DNA from 4 places in the Paenibacillus sp. EKM212P genome. Region 3 is predicted to be linked to each of the others. Evidence: riboswitches for the same ligand, from Rfam matches in the RefSeq annotation. Region 3 holds a riboswitch; each other region holds the start of a gene.
What was found. Region 3 has a riboswitch for thiamine pyrophosphate ahead of thiC (phosphomethylpyrimidine synthase ThiC). Riboswitches for the same ligand answer to the same signal wherever they lie in the genome.

Region 1 (3,124 bases), 350 kb from region 3:
TTGTGGGTTATGTGCGATTTTGATCTGTGAAATGACGCTGGGACTGCCCGCTTCCGTCAAAGCCTCGTGCATTTCTTTAACCACTTTCAGCAACTCGTCGAGCTCGCCCTCCATGGTCGTATCCAATGGATTCACCTGATGTTTGACGCCGGAGCGCTGAATGACCTCAATCGCCTTATCTACATACGGGTAAGAGTCCTCGTTATTAGGAGTTTTAGGGATTACTTGAATACTAAGCAGTGTGTTAGCCATGAAAATTCACCTGTCCTTTATTGTTTAAGTTATAGGAAAATAAATTGGTTTAAGGCGGGTGAGACCGCTCCGCGTTTCATTTGATCTTACGATCGCTGTTGCCGTGGGTTTCTTTGAATGAATTTTAAAAGGTAAGAATCCCACGGCAAAGGCGAGCGCTGCGCTTCTCCAGATTCAAATGAACCGCTACGCTGCCAACCGCCTTAAAAGCACCTTAGTTTTTGATAGGTTGTGTGGCATTTTTACACACAAGCGCATCTGTTTTTGCGCTTTAGATACTATGAGACTAAAGAATAAACCAAGTGGAACGAGAACGAAGTGGGCGGAATGGTGCTGTACAAGCGTTAACATTCGCCTTTGTACCCAGATTTCAACTTCTGGATATTCATAAAAGAAATCTGGGTACAACAGCGATGGGAGGCACCATCCGACTGCGTAGTGGCGCTTCGTTCACTTCTCTAGTTCAGTCTTATTTAGTGGTTTAACAAATGATCAACGCTTGGGCAAGAAGTCGTTTGTGAAGGCTTTATCCACTTCCAAAGGCTTGCTGAGCAGCTTGCGTTCGTACATCCAGTCCGAATAGTTTTGCCATACCTCCGCTTTTTGCACACCCCATTGCGCGGCATCGTCCTGATAACGCAGGCTTAGCCATTTTTGGCTGGCAAGTACCAGTTTTTTATCCAGCTCCGGTACAGCTTTGCTTAAGATGTCCGCGGCTTCTTCTGGATGGGCGATAGTGTATTCATAGCCTTGTGCGGTAGCGTCCATGAACGCTTTGACCAGTTCTGGATCATTTTTTATTGTCTGTTCGTTGCTCACAATTACAGGTGTATAGTAATCGAGGCTTTTGGAATAATCTTTTACATACAGCATATCCAATGGCTCACCTCGAAGCTGGGCCTCAATTCCGGTCCATGCGTAGAAAATCCAGGCAAAGTCGATATCTCGCTTCACGGCTGTAAAATAGTCTGCATTGCCCATGTTGACGATCTTCACTTTGCTCACATCGCCTTTGTCTGAATCCATGATGGATTTCATGACCGCTTCTTCTACGGGAGAGCCCCAACCGCCGTATTTTTTACCTTCAAAATCTTTGGGGCTCTTAATTCCGCGATCTACTGGGGCTGCGAAGCCTGAGGTATTATGCTGAATCACCGCAGCGATGGAAACAAGCGGCACGCCTTGCATACGAGCCTGTGTGACGCCTTCTTGGTAGCTGATACCAAAAGGTGCAGCATTAGAGGCAACCATTTGATCGGCTCCGCCTGAACCAGGTTGAATAATTTGGACATTCAAACCCGCTTTTTCGTAAAATCCTTTGTCCTTGGCAACATAGAGTCCCGTATGATTCGTATTGGGTGTCCAGTCGAGCACGACTTTAACATCTTTGAGCTCCTTTGCCGGAGTAGACGTTTGAGTGTTGGTAGCGGGAGCCGCTTCTTGGGATGTGGAGGGACTTCCACCGCAAGCGGTCAGGGTCAGGGCCATGAGCCACAGACTGATCAGTCCCAGGCTTAACATTTTCATGCGCTTCATCGTTGTGTTCTCTCCTTTAATTACCCGTTATCCGTCCAATCAGACAGCTTAGGTTTCCCATTTTCATAAAAATAACATCTGCCGGACGCGATCTTTCCAACAACTTAATCTTCAACAAAAAAGCGCCCCGAGGTTCCGGGACGCTTGCGCTTGTATATACCAAAGTAAGGGATGGTCCTATGTAAAAAAGGCACATCTTGCTTAAGCATTCCTACGCTGGCATTACCCAGATCAGGTTGTAAGGGTCAGTGTCTTGGGACACACTCTCAGCCGGCCGATTCCAGCACCCCTGGCATTGTATGGTTTAATGGGTTCATTTATTCGGGTTTACTACGACGATTATATGCCTTGAATGCGGGTCTGTCCAGCATGGAGGAAGAGAAGACGGTTCATTTGCCGAACGACAGGGTACACTTTTACTGTGAGCTTTGATCTGAAAATGAGTATGCATCAATCCGATCTGATCGGGTCATGTTATTTTCAGAACAGCTGCGCAGGTAGGTTCAGATGGGCTGGTGCCCAATGGCATGGCCGTAGAGAATTCTAATTCGTGAAAAGGAGTTGTTGTACTGTGGGTAAAACGGAAACATTGGATCGTAGCCAACTAGAACAAGCCATTGTGAAGGCTTTGGATAACAACAAATTTTGCTCGTTAGGTACGGTAGAGGGTGGCAAACCGAAAGTACGCTATATGGCCCTTTTTAACGATGGAATGAACATTCATCTGGCGACAGATCGTAAAACGCATAAAGTGGATGAGCTAAAGGATAATCCGAATGCTTATCTGCTGCTGGGTTATGAAGTTGGCGGTACAAAGGAAGTCGTAGAAGTGGAGGCTACTGTCCAGATTACAGCTGATGAGGGGCTACGCAAACAAGTGTGGAACGATTCCTTGAAGGAATGGTTTTCCGGACCGGATGATCCCGATTATGTCATTCTGGACGTGAATCCGACTCGCATTGAGTATGTGGGTCAGCAAACGGAGCGCCAAGTGTGGAATAAATAATGAGAATATAAATGGATAAACCAGTGAATCTCCGAGTTTTTTAGGAGGTTTGCTGGTTTTTTATTTTTGAGAAAATTAATTATTTTTTCATAAATAATTTAAGTAAATGACTACTCTTTTGTCTGGCGTTGGATTAAAATAGAAATGGTGGGTTCAAGGCTTACATATATGTGCAAAAGTATGTATATGAGGCATACACCTTAATGAGGAGGGGTATATTTTGTTATTTCGTAAAAATTGGTTTAAAGGGTTTACAGCAGCCGTTGTAGCTTGTAGCATGCTGGTGTTTTCAGCCGCTCCAACCTGGGCAGCTAGCAATTCTCGCGATAG
Region 2 (3,124 bases), on a different contig from region 3:
AAAAAAGCCGCTATCTGTTCGGACACCGCAAACTCGACCATCCTGTATGACCAGTTGCTCTGCCCGTGTACCAGACCATACCGTTGCTCCCAGCACCGCAGCAGCACCTGCATAAGCACGACAAAGCTGGACAGGAACCACTTGTGTCTCCTTTGAACGATATATTGCTCCGTTCGCTTGTTCATCCAAACCTGGAATTCGTCGGGCCAATTCCCTCGCATCCCACCAGATAGGACAATCATCCTCTCGCGTTTTAGCAGCTTTCCAGCGTTTTTGGCCTTCGGTTTCCGTACGGAAAGGGGTCACAAATCCTTCTGTACGGAATTCCACCGAAATACCCGACAAACGCTCCAGATCACAGACAAGCTCAGGGAATGCATCTCGACTTCTGCGAGCAAATCGTGCCAGCTCAGAGTCGGTGAACTCTTCACTTTCCGCTGCCAGCATTCCAACTGCTGCTCCTGAGGCTCTCTCACCCGGGATCAATCGTTCCAGCATGATCGTACTTCTTCCCTCCTTGGCCACATGATAAGCAATGGAACTGCCGATGACACCTCCACCTATGACCAAGCATTCAGCATGTCCTATCGCTCTTGCCTCTGTGTGTATCTTTAGCATTTGTTCCGTGTCTCCTCTCCATAAACCATTCTGCTTTCAGCTTGCCTCTACTCTCGTTTTCTCGCTACAAGCTGTGAACTACAAGATCTGCCATTCGCCTATATTCCATCGCAGCTGCAACGGGCGACTCAGCCTCCCATATACCAGACATCACCGCAATTCCGCTTGCTCCGGCCATATAAAGCTCCGGGATATGGTGCGGTTGTATGCCGCCCAGCGCGATCACCGGAATGTTCGACAGCCTGCAAATATGTTCAAGCTGAGCTAAACCCCGCGGTACAATACCGGGCTTACAATGGGTCTCATATACGTGACCATAAAGTACATAGTCTGCTCCTGCCTGCTCGGCGGTCTGCGCCTCCTCCAAGGAATGCACAGACACTCCACAGCGTGTACTCTTTGAAAGTAGGCCTTTCACATCCACAACAGGTAATCCATTAGCTGGTAGCTGGACGGTTCCAACCAAAGTAAGTAAAGCTACATCCACACGATCATTTACTACAATTTGTTGCAAAGGAACTTCCTGCTCCACCATGCTGCGAGTCAAAGAAAGCAATGCAGAGGCACCATTCTGTTTTAAACGTGCGTGTACATAATGAACATACGGACAAATCATAGCAGCCACTCGGGCGGCTTGTGCAATAGTGCCCTTTTCCATCGAAATTGCGTGTAATTCGATTTTGTCTTCACCTCACATTGGATTAAAGGATTTAAGCTTAGCAGCCACGTCTACCAGCAGTAATGAAAGGGGATTGTATGTGAATCCGTCTACGGAAGCTCGAACAACTTAAAATGAACGAAACGCAAAAAACCACTTCCCCAAGGAAGTGGTTTAACGAACGTCCAATAATCGAACGGACCATGATATCCGTATACGTGTATCGTCCCACGCACAAACAAAATAAAGATGGTGTTGCCTTGTCTGTACGGCGCTCACTTCCCTACGCTGGCATAACCCAGATCAGGTGCAAAGGGTCCGAAATCCATTTATTCCGTCTCAGCCGCATGGGCGGCTCCCCTAGTGTGACTATTTTATTGTATAAGCTATAGATAGCTTAGCATATTTTCCTAATTCTGCAAACCCCACTTCGTGTGAAATATGCAGAACTGGATTTAACTGATTTTAGTTAACTTTACTTGACCACTCTTCCACATTCCACGTTTTGGTTACCCAATCCTCGTAAAAGTCCGGTTCGTGAGATACAAGCAATACCGTCCCTTTGTATTCCTTCAAGGCACGTTTCAGCTCATCCTTTGCTTTAACATCCAAGTGGTTGGTAGGCTCATCGAACAATACCCAGTTGCTTTCACGCATTAACAGTTTGCAAAGACGGACTTTAGCCTGTTCTCCACCACTAAGCGCAGATAGCGGACGTGTGATATGCTCATTTTTCAAACCGCAGCGCGCCAAATGCGCTCGTACTTCATGCTGGTTCAAATGCGGAAATTCATTCCACACGTCGTCAATCGGTGTAATTTTCTCTGCCTTTACTTCCTGCTCAAAATAAGCGGGCTGCAAAAAATCACCTTGATAGGTTTTTCCACTGATTGGCGGAATTTTTCCCAATATGGTTTTGAGCAATGTCGATTTACCGACACCGTTGTAGCCAACAATTGCAATTTTTTCGCCACGTTCAATCGTCATGGACATTTTAGGCAAAAGGGCATGTGTATAACCAATCTCAAAATCAATACCCTCAAATACCGTCTTTCCGCTTGCACGTGCCTCTTTGAATTGAAAGGTTGGTTTTGCGGCTTCTTCAGGCTTATCAATACGTTCGATCCGATCAAGCTGCTTTTCACGGCTCTTTGCTCGGCCTGAGGTAGAAGCACGCGCTTTATTACGCTGAATAAAATCTTCCTGTTTCTTAATAAAGTCCTGTTGCTTCTCATAAGCATCAATATGCTGAGCTTTGTTCAGATCCGCCATTTCAAGAAACTTTTCATAGTTAGCTGAATAACGGGTCATCTTGGCAAATTCAAGATGGTAAATAACATTAACGACCTGGTTCATAAACTCAGTATCATGTGAAATAAGAATAAAAGCATAGGGATAATCCTTCAAATAGCGCGTAAGCCATTCAATATGCTCTACATCCAAATAGTTGGTAGGCTCATCCAAGAGCAGGACATTCGGTTTTTCCAACAGCAACTTAGCAAGAAGCACCTTTGTCCGTTGCCCGCCACTAAGTGCAGATACATCCCGATCCAGTCCTATGGCCGACAGACCTAGTCCATTCGCCATTTCTTCAACCTTCACATCAATGAGGTAAAAATCCCCCATATCCAGTTGCTCCTGAATTTCACCCATCTGTTCCAGCAACACTTCCAACTCTTCAGGAGAAGCATCCCCCATTTTGTCAGTAATCTGCATCATTTCCTTTTCCAATTCCAACAAAGGAAGAAAAGCGTCTTTTAATACATCACGTACCGTTTTGCCCGGTGTCAGCTTGGTGTGCTGATCCAGATAACCGTAACGTACACGTGGAGTCCATTCCACTTTACC
Region 3 (3,124 bases):
AATAAGGCGCCGTTTATCCGGTTGCATGATCCGCTTTACATAAGCTAAAAAGCCGTAGTTTCCTACATCGACTGTAGAGAACCACGGCTTTTTTAATTCATTTGTCCCTAAACTCCCACGTTCGTTTTACTGACCTCCATCCCGATACTGCTCTGCCTTCTCACGCATCCCGGCAGCTACTGCTTCTTGAGTGTTCAGCCCCTTATCCGCTGCATAGGCGCGAATGTCCTGAGTGATACGCATACTACAAAATTTAGGGCCGCACATCGAGCAAAAATGTGCTTCCTTGGCGCCCTCTGCCGGTAGCGTTTCATCATGGTAGGACAAGGCCCGCTCGGGATCAAGCGACAGATTGAACTGATCCCGCCAGCGGAACTCGAAGCGTGCCTTGGACAAAGCATCATCCCGCTGCTGCGCCCGTGGATGCCCCTTCGCCAGATCGGCAGCATGTGCCGCAATTTTGTAGGTAATGACACCCTCGCGGACATCATCCTTATTGGGCAGACCCAAATGCTCCTTAGGCGTAACATAGCACAGCATGGACGTCCCGAACCAACCGATCATCGCTGCCCCAATTGCTGAGGTAATATGATCATATCCGGGGGCAATATCCGTCGTGAGCGGTCCCAAGGTATAAAAAGGAGCTTCCTTACAAATCTCCATTTGTAAATCCACATTCTCTTTGATTTTATGCATAGGGACATGTCCCGGCCCTTCAATCATGACCTGAACATCATGCTTCCATGCGATTTGCGTTAGCTCGCCCAACGTTTCCAGCTCTGCAAACTGTGCTTCATCATTCGCATCATAGATACTACCCGGACGTAGACCATCCCCGAGAGAGAAGGCCACATCATAAGCTTTCATAATTTCGCAGATTTCTTCAAAATGTGTATACAAAAAATTCTCCTGATGGTGCGCAAGGCACCAGGCTGCCATGATTGATCCGCCCCGGGACACAATTCCCGTCATTCTATTCGCCGTCATCGGAATATACCGCAGCAATACACCCGCATGAATTGTAAAATAGTCCACTCCCTGCTCCGCCTGCTCAATCAGCGTATCGCGATACAACTCCCACGTCAGCGCCTCTGCTTCACCGTTCACCTTTTCAAGTGCCTGATACAGCGGCACAGTCCCAATCGGTACAGGAGAATTCCGAATGATCCATTCACGTGTTGTATGGATATTACGGCCTGTGGACAGGTCCATAACCGTATCCGAGCCCCAACGCACAGCCCAAGTCATTTTCTCCACTTCCTCCTCGATGGAGGAGGTAACCGCAGAATTACCAATGTTCGCATTGATCTTTACGTGAAAATGACGCCCAATGACCATTGGCTCACTTTCCGGGTGATTGATATTCGAAGGCAAAATGGCTCGTCCAGCCGCCAATTCCTGCCGTACAAACTCAGGCTCCACCCCTTCGCGGATCGCCGCAAATTCCATTTCGGGCGTAATGATCCCTTGCCGCGCATAATGCATTTGCGTCACTGTACGCCCTTGCGAAGCACGAAGCGGACGATTGGTCACGCCGGGAAATTCCACTGTCTCCCGTTTGGAGCCAGGTTTCAGTCCATTATCCTCCGGCTGGACGGCGCGTCCCTCGTAAGCCTCCACATCGCCCCGTTCCAGGGCCCAAGCTCGCCGTAATGGAGGCAGGCCCTGACGGATATCGACCTGATAGGCTTCGTCGGTCATGGGACCGCTTGTATCATATACACGCAATGGCTCATGATGCTCCGTGCCCTGCGGCGTATGTGTAGGATGAAGAGCAATTTCGCGCTCTGGCACGGCAATGTCCGGCCGCGAGCCTTGAATATATACCTTACGGCTTCCTGGAAAGGGCGTTACCCCACTGGCTTGCTCCCCGTTTGTCTTCTCTACCTCAACTTTTTTTGTTCCTTCTGCTTCTGTCGGCTTCATTGTCCATTCCTCCCGTTTCGATGAAATGACACTCCGATCCGGAACCATTCCCAGGGTGGCGTTGATCTATGCAAAAAAGCCGGTTCCCTAGGGAACCGGCTAATCTAACGAGGCAGCTATCCAAACAATGCGCATATGGAATAATCCATTCCAATGCGCCACTGAAGACAGCAGCCGCGTATACATTTCAAGGCCGATTACTTCCCTACGCTGGTATGATCCAGATCAGGTGCAAAGGGTCCGGAATCTTGCACGATTCCATCTCAGCCCGGCATTACAGGCTCCCCCAGTAACTGTGATACTTTATTCACATGAGGCGGATATAACAGACATCCCGCCTTCCTTACCAGACTACTTCAAATTTATGGCTTTGGCAACCCTTTTAGGTTCCCTTTACCAAGGAGACGTTCTCCATCAAATCACTCTGCTTGCTTCAACTGTGTCCATTCTTGTTACGGGAGCATAAGCCCCATTTCCTTCGCCGCTTCGATCAAAATCGGAGCAAAGTCATGTAGCGTCTCGGGTGCAAGTCGACTGACCGGGCCAGATACAGATAAAGCCGCAGTGACCTGTCCCTTCCGGTTCACAATTGGCGCTGCCACAGCAGCAGCCCCTGGCTCCCGCTCTTCATAGCTGGTCGCATAGCCCTTCTCGCGAATGTCCTGCAGCTGGGCTTTATAGACCTCCGGGTCTACTGAGGGCGGCCATTCATCCCCGCTTAGCAGGGCTTCCAGCTCCTGCGGCGGCATAAAGGCTGCCAGCACTTTGCTGGAGGCCCCTACAGCCAGCGGCATACGCGCACCTACAGGCGCAACCCTGCGGATCGCCTGATTGCTCTGCACGGCTTGTATGCGAATACGCATGCTGCCGTCCCGTAAGTACAAGCTGACCGTCTCGCCCAGACGATCACGTAGTCCTTCCATTGCAGGCTGTAACAACACCGCCGGCTCGTCGCTTTGGGACAAATGCGTGGATAGCTCCCAAATGCGGAAGCCAAGTCGATATTTTTCCGTTTCGGCATTCCGAACGACAAAGCCCCGATCCTCCAACGTAGTCAGCAGCCGATGAACCGTGCTTTTATGTAGACCAATTTTGGAGGCAATCTCCGTCAGGCCAAGATCCGAATCTGCGGTAAAACACAGCAGTATATCAAGTGCACGCTCTACAGCGCGAACGGTTAATTTACGGTCTTCCATCG
Region 4 (3,124 bases), on a different contig from region 3:
ACTGCCGGATACCACACGCCGTACTCAGACAATGCCTGCCGATGCACATGAAATACTTCTTCTGCCCTTCCATCCGCAATGATCTCCCCTTGAGCAGAAAGCACCACAATCCGATCCACATCATGGACAATTTCATTAATTTTATGCTCCACGATCACCAGTGTCTGGTCTACCGAAATGTTGCGAATGGTATCCCACACCTGTGTAGTGCCTTCCTCGTCCAACAAAGCCGTCGGCTCATCCAGAAAAAGCACTTCTGGCTCCATAGCCAGCACAGACGCAATCGCCAAACGCTGCTTCATTCCCTGTGACATGTTGCCAATGGGCATATGTATATCATCCGTCGATAGACCAACCTGTATCAGCAGCTCGCGAATACGGGATTGCATCTGTTCCCGGGGAACCTGATTATTTTCCAACACAAAAGCCAGTTCCTCGTCTGCATATGACATACAAAACTGCGTATCAGGATCTTGAAATACAATACCTGAGACACTTGGGATTACAGCAGCATCGCATTTCATAGGCACTTCTATCGTGCGTGGAATCAGACCGCTTAACACTTGGAGCAGCGTTGATTTACCGCATCCACTCGGTCCCAGTAGCAGCAGCTTTTCCCCCTTGTGGACAGACAAAGACATATTGTGAAAAAGCAGCTCTTGCTCACCGGGGAATTTCAACCGTAGACGGGTGATCGAAGCCACCACATCTTCGGTTGCCCGGCTCATCAATCCAGCCCCTTATAATCTTGTTCCGTTGCAGGTCTCAAACTTCGTGTAACTCCCGTTACCTCCAATGCCTTAGCCAGATAGAACGCGAATACCCCGGCAATCACAATACTGCCAATCATCCGAAATCCAATATACAAAACATAGTTCCAAGTCGATAGCTGATCAATATACCCGTAGCTGAAGTCTAAAATCAGAGAAGTGACAGCCGCCCCAGCCGCAGCTAGCGAAGCAACCCACAGATTTGCGTTCCGATACAGAAAAGCCGCAAAAAACAGCTCTGCCCCCAAGCCTTGCAGCAGGCCATAGTACAAGGTGGACATGCCCCATTCGCTTCCCAAAAAAGCACTGACCGTTGCCGCTGCCACCTCTGCCAAAATCGCAACACCCGGCTTGCGAATGATGAGATAAGCAAACGTACCTGCCATAAACCACATGCCATACATCAGTTGCTCGGCGTGTAGACCCAATGGTTTCATCAAATCATAGGCAGGCCCCCATATTTTATAGACCAAACCGAACACAACAGATATCACAATCGTGACCAAAATATCAGTCAGCTTCAACCCTTTGGACGCTCTTACAGTAGTATTCATTATTGCGTGCTCCCCTTTTTCCTATAATTGGCCTCTTGGCCATAAAAAAAAGCTTGTCTGGAGCTGAATCTCCAGGCAAGCTTTATGCGCAGTAAAAGGTGAAGCACCATACAAAACATCATTCGTCGATATGCCTTATATAACCAGTAGTCTAAGCTATTACACTGATACCAAGCCAAAGCCAAGGTCAAAGCAAAATGCTAGGACATACATTGAATCTATCGACAACCGCAAAACAAGCGGCATTCCTGTATAGTGTTCTTGGTTTCTCTACGCTGGCATTACCCAGATCAGATTTCACGGTCAGTGGCAAGGGCCACCCTCTCAGCCTGACTTTCTCAAGCTCCCGACAATGCTTTTTAATTCACTATAATATATACCACATCTATGGCTTTGACAATCCTATAATCCGAAGAAACGTCTGGCCGTCTCCGTCGTCGCGATTTCAATCTCCATCATACTTCGACCTGTACATTCGGCTACCGTAGCAGCAATATGAGCGAGATACATCGGCTCATTACGCCCCTCTTTGGGCTTCACGGGTAGATTACGCGGGGTCAAAAATGGAGCATCCGTTTCAATCATCAGACGGTCCAAGGGAATATCTCTGACCAGTTCACGCAGATGTTTGCCACGCCGTTCGTCGCAAATCCAGCCGGTGATCCCGATATACAGTCCCATTTCTACATACGTATGCAATTCCTGTTCCGTGCCGGTAAAACAATGCACTACCGCTTTATCGACAAGCCCTTGATACTCCCGAAGCATAGCGGCAAAGTCCTCATGTGCATCTCGTTCATGCAGAAATAACGGCATTTTCAGCTCACCCGCCAGTTGGATTTGCTCCGCAAACCATCGTCGCTGCACATCACGTGGCGAAAAATCACGGTTATAGTCCAGTCCGCATTCCCCTATGGATACAACCTGCGGCTGACCCGCAAGTTGGCGGAGTTGCTGAATCGTATCTGCGCTGCATTCTTTGGCATCATGGGGGTGTACGCCAGCTGTCGCATACAGCTTGCCCGGATAACGTGCTGCATACTGAGAAGCCTCCCGACTGCTGCGGACACTGGTCCCGGTAATAATCAGTGGTGAAATCCCTACAGCCGCGGCTCTCTCTACCACCTGTTCCCGATCCGCATGAAACGAACGGTGCATCAAGTTCACACCAATATCAATTAACGGTGTACCCCTTTCCATCTCAATCCCTCCTTCGCAACTACAATCTCGGATCAATCGGCTCCGATTCCAGAGATAGCGCGGCAAGGACGCATTCATGAATACGATCTACCGTATCCTTGCGGACAAAACGTTCCACGCCTTCCATACCTAGCGCTCCTTCCATCAGGGCATGACGTTCCTTTTTGTTCGTTCGACGCTGCTTCAGACGCTTTAAATTCTCAGGGGCAAGATAATCCATACCGTAAATGATGTGCAAATACTTCCGGCCTCTCACCTTGATTGCAGGCTGAATCATCTTGTCCCGATTTTTCATCAAAAAGCATTCTGGCTTGATCACAATCCCCTCATGACCATCCTCTGTCATCTCGTTCCACCAGCGAATGACCTCTTCCTCGCTTGCTTCGTCCGTGATCACGCGATACTCTGTCTCCATAAACAGGGAAGACAGCCCAGCTAGCTCCCGGTTTTGCTCCATATGCCAAATATGAGAATGGTCGAAAAAAGTCTTTCCACTGTGTGCCAGCGTATGAAACGGAGCGATACGAATTTCATCCAGACCGTCCACATCCCAGCAATATTTTTGAAAAGCCTCTTGAAACGTTACGGCATTCGCATATT

Region 1: another riboswitch for thiamine pyrophosphate. It lies ahead of G9G54_RS15845 (ABC transporter substrate-binding protein); the one in region 3 lies ahead of thiC (phosphomethylpyrimidine synthase ThiC).
Region 2: another riboswitch for thiamine pyrophosphate. It lies ahead of G9G54_RS07110 (thiamine phosphate synthase); the one in region 3 lies ahead of thiC (phosphomethylpyrimidine synthase ThiC).
Region 4: another riboswitch for thiamine pyrophosphate. It lies ahead of G9G54_RS20650 (ECF transporter S component); the one in region 3 lies ahead of thiC (phosphomethylpyrimidine synthase ThiC).

What each region holds. Positions count from the first base shown of each region.
Region 1 covers NZ_JAAMNR010000005.1:54,650-57,773, forward strand. Annotated here, with positions in the region: gene G9G54_RS15835 (MTH1187 family thiamine-binding protein) at 1-252, opposite strand, end outside; gene G9G54_RS15840 (hypothetical protein) at 555-737, shown strand; gene G9G54_RS15845 (ABC transporter substrate-binding protein) at 745-1,788, opposite strand; TPP riboswitch at 1,980-2,089, opposite strand; gene G9G54_RS15850 (pyridoxamine 5'-phosphate oxidase family protein) at 2,360-2,794, shown strand; gene G9G54_RS15855 (bifunctional 2',3'-cyclic-nucleotide 2'-phosphodiesterase/3'-nucleotidase) at 3,015-3,124, shown strand, end outside.
Region 2 covers NZ_JAAMNR010000002.1:217,542-220,665, forward strand. Annotated here, with positions in the region: gene thiO (glycine oxidase ThiO) at 1-618, opposite strand, end outside; gene G9G54_RS07110 (thiamine phosphate synthase) at 683-1,276, opposite strand; TPP riboswitch at 1,540-1,648, opposite strand; gene G9G54_RS07115 (ABC-F family ATP-binding cassette domain-containing protein) at 1,742-3,124, opposite strand, start outside.
Region 3 covers NZ_JAAMNR010000005.1:402,844-405,967, reverse strand. Annotated here, with positions in the region: gene G9G54_RS17355 (hypothetical protein) at 1-5, shown strand, start outside; gene thiC (phosphomethylpyrimidine synthase ThiC) at 127-1,926, opposite strand; TPP riboswitch at 2,112-2,224, opposite strand; gene G9G54_RS17345 (IclR family transcriptional regulator) at 2,379-3,122, opposite strand.
Region 4 covers NZ_JAAMNR010000008.1:73,167-76,290, forward strand. Annotated here, with positions in the region: gene G9G54_RS20645 (ABC transporter ATP-binding protein) at 1-728, opposite strand, end outside; gene G9G54_RS20650 (ECF transporter S component) at 728-1,324, opposite strand; TPP riboswitch at 1,574-1,683, opposite strand; gene G9G54_RS20655 (TatD family hydrolase) at 1,727-2,524, opposite strand; gene G9G54_RS20660 (polynucleotide kinase-phosphatase) at 2,544-3,124, opposite strand, start outside.